2 regions of the Erwinia sp. AC075 genome follow, and region 2 is predicted to be linked to the other one. Evidence: riboswitches for the same ligand, from Rfam matches in the RefSeq annotation. Region 2 holds a riboswitch; the other holds the start of a gene.

Region 1 (3,970 bases), 250 kb from region 2:
GTCTCTCAGGCTTTATTAATGGGTAACGCGCTGGCCGCGGCACCGGTTTCGGATTGTGATGCCGGCGTCGCCGATTCACTGACCGAAATGTTTACCTGCGGCTCGGTCCATGGCAGCCTGCGCAGCCTTTATTATTCCACCCACAACGCCTATTTCTCGCCGGGCTACTCTCAGGACACCGTCAGTTACGGCGGCAGCGTGAAGTATGCCACGGCGGAATATTATGGCCTGAGCCTTGGCGTCAGCGGCATTTTGCAACGCGGCATCTCGCATAACGATGACCACCTGATCGGTGAACTGGGGCCAAACGAGACCGGCGTCGGCGAAGCCTATCTGAGCTGGCACTATCAGGACTTCCGCATCACCGCCGGTGACCAGCGTATCAATATCCCGTTTATCGGCGACTACGACTGGCGCATCACCCCGATCCTGTTCCGGGGTGTGGACGCCAATTATGGCGACAGCGACAACTTCCTGCACGCCACCAAAATTACCCGCTATAAACCCTGGGGTGACGATCAGTTTCTCGACACCACCGCTTACACCGATGCCGATGGCCGCACTAACGGCATGTGGGGCATCGGCGGCGGACGTGCCCTGAAGCTGGATGATAAAAAGCTGACCGGCCAGCTGTGGTACGAAGAATACAATAACTACACCAAGATGGTTTACGCCGACAGCTTCCTGTCGTGGTCGGAAAATCCGTTGCAGCCCAAAATTGGCGTGCAGTTTATTCGCGGCCTGAGTCAGGGCGACGCGCTGGCGGGCGAAGTAAACAGCACCAGCTACGGCGCGCAGTATGCGATGAATTTTGTGCCGTCATTGCGCTGGTCACTGAACTGGGACCATATCGCCGCCAGTGAGAATGCCTATGGCAACGGCGCGCTGGTGACGCCTTATGCCCATAACACCTCGTCCGGCCAGTATTTTGCCCAACCGTTCTTCACCAGTACCCAGGATTTGGGGAGCGGCAACGCCTACTCCACCGATCTGAACTGGACCGCCAACAGCAATATTTCCCTCGGCAGCCGCTACTCGTTTATGGATTTGACCGCCAGCGCCGGCGCGTCCAGCAGCAATCAGTCGGAGTACCTGATTTACGGCACCTACAGCTTTGATGGCGTGCTGAAAGGGCTGAGCCTGACCGACTTTGTCGGCGTGCAAACCACCTCGACCTCTGACAAGAACTTCTGGCAGAACCGCTTAGCGTTAGAATATGATTTCTAAGCCAAAACAGGCTTAGTGGCGCTTAAACAACGGCTTTCGCAAGAAGGCCGTTTTTCATTATGACGCCAACTCGGCTGCCAGCCATCGATTGTAATCAAAAAGTAAATATCGTATAACAAGCCTCTCCGAGGGGTGTCCTTTATGGGCTGAGATGGCGACGTTAGCCGGACCCTTTGAACCTGATCTGGGTCATGCCAGCGAAGGGACGGGTTGGCAATAGCACCACTTTCGATCGTTGCCTGTTCATACCTCTGCACGCCCGGATCTCCACTCACTTTTGGAGGTCCCATGTCTGACAACATGTTTTCCCGTGGTCTTTATGGCCAGCTTCGCCAGCAAGCCGCGGCTGACTGGCAGCACTACGTTAACCACCCTTTTCTTCAGCAGTTGGCCCAGGGCACGCTGCCTGAAAGCGCGTTTCGGCGTTATCTGACCCAGGACTACCTGTTCCTGATCCATTTCGCCCGCGCCTATGCCCTGCTGGTCAGCAAGTTCCGAACCTTGCCAGAAATGCGTGCCGCCACCGCCTCGCTGAACGCCATCGTCGCCGAGCTGCCGCTGCATGTCGGTTACTGCACGCAGTGGGGCATCAGCGAAAGCCAGATGCGCAATGAACAGGAAGCGCCCGAAACCCTCAACTACACCCGCTATGTGCTGGATATCGGCCAGTCCGGCGATGCGCTGGATCTGCTGGCCGCACTGCTTCCCTGCGTCGCGGGCTATGCCGAAATAGGCCTCGGCTTGCTGCACAATCCCACCACCGTCACCGAAGGCAATCCCTACCGCTCGTGGATCGCCAACTACGGCGACGAAAACTATCTGGCCAGCGTTCAGCGGGCGATAGATCTACTGGAAACGGTTGGGGTTCAGCGCGGCGCACAAAGTCGTCTGCCGGAGCTTTCAACCATCTTCACCACCGCCACCCGGCTGGAAAGTGCCTTCTGGCAGATGGGCCTCAATGCCAGCCTGAGCAACGTGGTATGAACAGTCATGACATTGCCCGCGGCGTGATCCCGCCGGGGATTGAGGTGCGCGATCTGACCCTGCGCTACGGCGCACGGACGGTGTTTGAACGGCTGAATGTCGATATCACCGGCGGTCAGTTTGCCGCGATGCTGGGAGCCAGCGGCGTCGGCAAAACCAGCCTGCTGAAGATCATAGCCGGGCTGGCGCAGCCGACGGCAGGCACGGTCACGGGCAGCGATGGCCTGCCGGTGCAGGGACGCGTGGCCTATATGGGGCAGAAAGATCTGCTCTATCCGTGGCTAACCGTCCGCGAGAATATCAGCCTCGCCTCACGCCTGCGTGGCGAGAAGCCCGACCGCGAATGGGCTGACGAGCTGACGGCGCGCGTCGGGCTCAGCGGCTATGGCGACAGCCTGCCTGCCGGGCTGTCCGGCGGTATGCGGCAGCGAGCCGCGCTGGCCCGCACGCTTTATCAGCGTCAGCCGATGGTGCTGATGGACGAGCCTTTTTCAGCGCTGGACGCCATTACCCGCACCAGTATCCAGACCCTGGCCTCGACGTTACTGACCGGCCACACGGTGTTACTGATCACCCACGATCCGCTGGAGGCCTGCCGCCTTAGCCACCAGCTGTTGGTGCTGTCTGCGGCCGGGATTGATGATTCGCATCAGATTGCCGGACTGCCGCCACGGGCCCCTGACGATCGGCATCTGTTGCAGAGCCAGGGTGAATTATTGCAACAGCTGACCCGGGCGGCAGGATGATATCCGTAAAAGAATCGGCCTTTGGCCGCTGGCGGCGTGGCCTGACGGTGTTTATCGGCCTGATTACCGTCTGGTGGGCAATCACCCGCAGCGGCGTTCCTGCCTTCCTGCTGCCCACACCGATGTCGGTTGCCGACGTCCTGTGGACCAGCCGCGCGTATCTGGCGGCGCACACGCTGGTGACCGCGGCGGAAATCGTCAGCGGGCTGGTCGCCGGCGTGTTGCTCGGCGCCATCCTTGCGCTGTGCATGATGTTCTCCCCCCGCTTACAGCGCTGGCTGATGCCGCTGGTGCTGACCAGCCAGGCCATACCGGTTTTTGCGCTGGCACCCTTGCTGGTGCTGTGGTTCGGCTTCGGCATCAGCGCCAAGGTGGCGATGGCGGTGCTGGTGATTTTCTTCCCGGTCACCTCGGCTTTCTTCGACGGGTTGCGCCGGGTCAATAACGATCTTCTCGACCTCGCCCGCACCATGGGCGCATCCCGCTGGGCGTTATTACGCCATGTGCGGCTGATGGCGGCGCTGCCTGCGTTTGGCTCCGGGCTGAGGATGGCGGCGGCGGTGGCACCGATTGGCGCCATCATCGGCGAATGGGTCGGCGCAGGCGAAGGTCTGGGCTACGTGATGCTGAACGCCAATGCGCGGATGCAAACCGAACTCTGCTTTGCGGCACTTTTTATTCTGGTGCTGATGACTCTGCTGCTGTGGCTGGCGGTGGACAGTGCACTGCGTCGCCTGATCCGCTGGGCACCGGAAAATGACTGATCGATACCTCACTCAAGGGAAACACATGTTTAAGAAAACCCTCTGCGGCCTGCTGCTGACTGCCGCCTGTGCCCACGCCGCCAGCGCCAACGACAAGCTGACGCTGGTGCTGGACTGGTATATCAACCCCGATCACGCGCCGATCATGGTCGCGGAACAGATCGGCGCGTTTAAGGAACAAGGGCTGGAGGTGAAGATTGTGCCGCCTTCCGATCCGGCATTGCCGCCACGGCTGGTGGCAGCCAAACA
Region 2 (3,970 bases):
TCAAAGGCGACGGAGATTTCTTCCAGCTGACGACGCGACTGTTCAGAACCGAAATAGATGGTGGCGCCCACGGCAACCGCCCCTAAGTTAAAGGCCTGATCGACGCTGGCATACAGGGTCTGATCGTATTGCGTGGGATAGCTGAGGGTTTCGTTATGGTTCAGTTTGACCATAAACGGAATGCGGTGCGCATAACGGCGCGACACCGAGGCCAGCACGCCATAAGTGGAGGCCACGCAGTTACAGCCCGACTCGATGGCCAGCTCGACGATGTTCTTTGGATCGAAATAGAGTGGATTGGCAGCAAATGACGCGCCCGCCGAGTGCTCGACGCCCTGATCGTCCGCTACCACCAGCGATGAAAATGGTGCACCGGGCCGATGCCCTTGCCGACTTCCAGCGAATCGGCCTGCTCCAGCGCGCCCTGTAACCAGCCCTTGGCGTCCTGCACCGTCGACACCCAGTTATCATGCCGGGGTCGCAGCGCGGCCAGCGCAGCGGAAAGCGTACAGCCGGTGCCATGGGTATGCTTTGTTGGCACGCGCGGCGCGGTAAAACGCTGCTCCAGCTGGCGGCTGAACAGCCAGTCCGGGCTTTCGGCATCGCTCAGATGTCCGCCTTTCATCAGCACCGCCTGGCAACCCAGCGCTAACAGCGCCCTTCCCTGTCGCCGCATCTCATCTTCGTTAGTGGCAACCGGACACTCCAGCAGCGCCGCCGCTTCCGGCAGATTTGGCGTGATCAGTGAAACGTGCGGCAACAGGCACTCACGCAGCGTGGCAACCGCCGTCGGCGAAAGCAGCGGATCGCCACTTTTCGCCAGCATCACCGTATCCAGCACAATCCACGGCACGGACGAGGCCTTCAGTCCTTCAGCCACCACCTTGACGATATCGCTGCTGGCTAACATGCCGATTTTTACGCTGTCGATGCGCACGTCGCTCAGCACGGAATGTAATTGTGCCGCGACAAAGTCGGGCTCAATGCGGTAAACCGACAGCACGCCACAGGTATTCTGCGCCACCAGCGCGGTGATCACGGTGGTGCCATAGGCACCCAGCGCCGAGAAGGTTTTCAGATCGGCCTGAATGCCCGCGCCACCGCTGGGATCGGTTCCGGCAATGCTCAGTGCGTTGATGCGCTTCATCCCTGAACCTCCAGAGTGAACAGCTCGTCGAGGAACAGCGCAACAAAACTGCCGGGACCCGCTGCCGCCATCGCCGCGCGTTCGCCTGCCAGGCTCATTATCCGGCAGGCGCTGGCAACGTGCGTTAACCGGTCGCCAGGCAGCGCGGCAAATCCGGCCACCACCGCCGACAACGCGCAGCCGGTGCCGACCACGCGGGTCATCAACGGCGAACCGCCAGCCACAGCCAGCACCCGTTGGCCATCGGTGACGTAATCCGTTTCCCCGGTGACCGCAACGATAGCGCCGGTGGTGCTGGCCAGCAGACGAGCGGCGTCCAGCGCCAGCGCCGAGTCATGCAGGCTGTCGACGCCGCGCCCGGAGGTTGCCTGGCGCGCCAGCGCCATGATTTCCGAGGCGTTGCCGCGAATAGCCGCAGGACGGTGTTCCAGCAGCTGCTGACAGAATTCAGTGCGGAAGGTCAATGCGCCGACGGCAACCGGATCCAGCGTCCAGGCACGCTGCGCCTTTCCGGCCGCGTGCACAGCGGCCAGCATCGCTGTACTGCGGGAATGGGTGAGCGTGCCGACGTTGACCAGCACGGCATCGGCAATGGCGCTGAACTGCGCGGCTTCGTCGGGATCAATCACCATCGCCGGCGATGCGCCCAGCGCCAGCAACACGTTGGCAGTAAAAGTCTGCACCACATCGTTGGTCAGGCAGTGAATTAACGGCGATTTTTCACGGAAGAGGTGGAGCGACGCCACGGCATCCGCCGCGACAAAGGTATGAGGTTGGTTCATGGTACAACTCCCAACCGGCGATCAAGAAGGCGATGCGGTCAGGCATCTGACTTCCCTCCGCTGGCATTATCCAGTTCAGGTTCGACGGGTTTTTCTCAGCCCTTTCTTTGGAAAGAAACGGCACCCCGAGTCATTTACTACGTGCTTTCAGCCGCCAGATTACGGGATGGCGCTTTTCTTTACCATCCCCCAGGCGTTAATCAGATCAACATTCCACCGCTACACCGGGATGCGGCGACCGATCTCCACCACACGGTCACTGGGCAGGTAGTAGTAGTCGGTCACATGCATGCCATTGCGCGCCATCCAGCTGAAAATCACGCGCTGCCAGGCCGGCAGGCCGCCGCTACCTTCGCGTGGGATGATGTTTTCATGGCCCAGATAATAGGTGACATGCTCGGTATCCAGCTCGCAGTTATCCAGTTGCGGATAGCGTAACAGTGCAGGGATGTTGGGCCGCTCCATAAAGCCATACACCGCCAGCGCGTGCCAGAAGCCCGGCGCAAGCTGGGTGACGGTTAAGCGCTCGTCGGCATTGATGCGCGGAACGTTGTCGATAGCGATCGTCAGCGACAGCACGTGCCCATGCAGTGAGCCGTTTCGCTTCACCTGCCACTGCATCACCGGCGGCGTGCCCTCTTTCTCCCGCGTCAGAAACACCGCCGTGCCCGGTACTCTGGGTATGGCTTTTTCTTCCAGCATGGCCAGGAAGTCGTCCACCGGAATAAATTTTTCGTGCACCGCCCTGCTCGCCGCTTCCACGCCGCGGTGCCAGAGCAGCATTACGCCGTACACGACCAGCGCCAGGATCAGCGGCATATAGCCACCCTCGAACACCTTACTCATATTGGCGACCAGGAAGCACAGGTCGATGACAAAGAACACGCCGGCAATCAGCAGGCTGGTGAGCCGGTTCCAGCGCCACACCTCATGCATCGCAACATACAACAGCCCGGAGGTCATGATCATCGTCAGCGACACGGCGATGCCATAGGCTGCTGCCAGCTTGTCGGAAGATTTGAAGAACACCGCGAGAAAGATGGTCACCACCATCAGCAACCAGTTAATCGCCCCGATATAGATTTGCCCGTAGCTCTCTTCGGTAGTCTGTTTAACCCGCAGCCTCGGCAGCCAGCCTAGCTGAATTGCCTGACGGGTCATGGAAAACGCACCGCTGATAATCGCCTGACTGGCAATGATGGTGGCGAGAGTGGCGAGGATCACCAGCGGGATTTGTAATACCGGCGGGCAAAGCCGGAAGAAGATATTTTGCGTCACGTCAGCACCTGAAAGCAGTAACGCTGCCTGTCCGGCGTAGTTGAGCAGCAGGCTGGGAAAGACGATAGCAAACCAGGCCAGCCAGATCGGCTTTTTGCCAAAATGGCCCATATCGGCATACAGCGCTTCCGCACCGGTGACGCAAAGGAATACGCCGCCGAGCACCAGAAAGCTGACGATGCCGTTGGAGAAGAGAAAGTCGATACCGTACATCGGGTTGAGCGCCACCAGCACCGCAGGATGCTGCACAATCCCCCAGATGCCCAGGCCGGCGATAACCGCGAACCACAGCGCCATAATCGGACCAAAGACTTTGCCAATCTTCGCCGTGCCCAGCGGTTGAATGGCAAACAGCGCCAGCAGGATCACCACCGCGCCAGGCAGGATCCAGGGTTGTGATTCCGGCAGGATGATGGTCAGCCCTTCAAGGGCAGAGAGTACCGAGATCGCTGGCGTGATCGCACCGTCGCCATAGATCAGCGCCGCACCAAAAAGCCCGGCAAACAGCACCAGCGGTCGCCGTTTATCCTTTCGTACTAATAGCGACATCAGCGCCAGAATGCCGCCTTCGCCATGGTTATCGATGCGCATCGCAAACAGGGCATACTTTACCGAGGTGATCATCACCATGGTCCAGAACAGCAGCGACAGCAGCCCGAGGATCACCTCCGGCGTGGGTCCTTCGCCCGACAAAGAGAGCACGGTTTTTAAGGTATACAGCGGGCTGGTGCCGATATCGCCAAATACCACCCCCAGCGCGCCG

What was found. Region 2 has a riboswitch for thiamine pyrophosphate ahead of thiM (hydroxyethylthiazole kinase). Riboswitches for the same ligand answer to the same signal wherever they lie in the genome.
Region 1: another riboswitch for thiamine pyrophosphate. It lies ahead of tenA (thiaminase II); the one in region 2 lies ahead of thiM (hydroxyethylthiazole kinase).

What each region holds. Positions count from the first base shown of each region.
Region 1 covers NZ_CEEDEU010000001.1:723,438-727,407, reverse strand. The annotation lists gene AC0IXH_RS03355 (TonB-dependent receptor) at 1-1,227, shown strand, start outside; TPP riboswitch at 1,346-1,450, shown strand; gene tenA (thiaminase II) at 1,516-2,211, shown strand; gene AC0IXH_RS03345 (ABC transporter ATP-binding protein) at 2,208-2,957, shown strand; gene AC0IXH_RS03340 (ABC transporter permease) at 2,954-3,721, shown strand; gene AC0IXH_RS03335 (ABC transporter substrate-binding protein) at 3,747-3,970, shown strand, end outside.
Region 2 covers NZ_CEEDEU010000001.1:471,790-475,759, reverse strand. The annotation lists partial or broken gene AC0IXH_RS02225 (class I fructose-bisphosphate aldolase) at 1-341, opposite strand, end outside; gene thiD (bifunctional hydroxymethylpyrimidine kinase/phosphomethylpyrimidine kinase) at 347-1,147, opposite strand; gene thiM (hydroxyethylthiazole kinase) at 1,144-1,929, opposite strand; TPP riboswitch at 1,965-2,067, opposite strand; gene AC0IXH_RS02210 (potassium transporter Kup) at 2,149-3,970, opposite strand, start outside.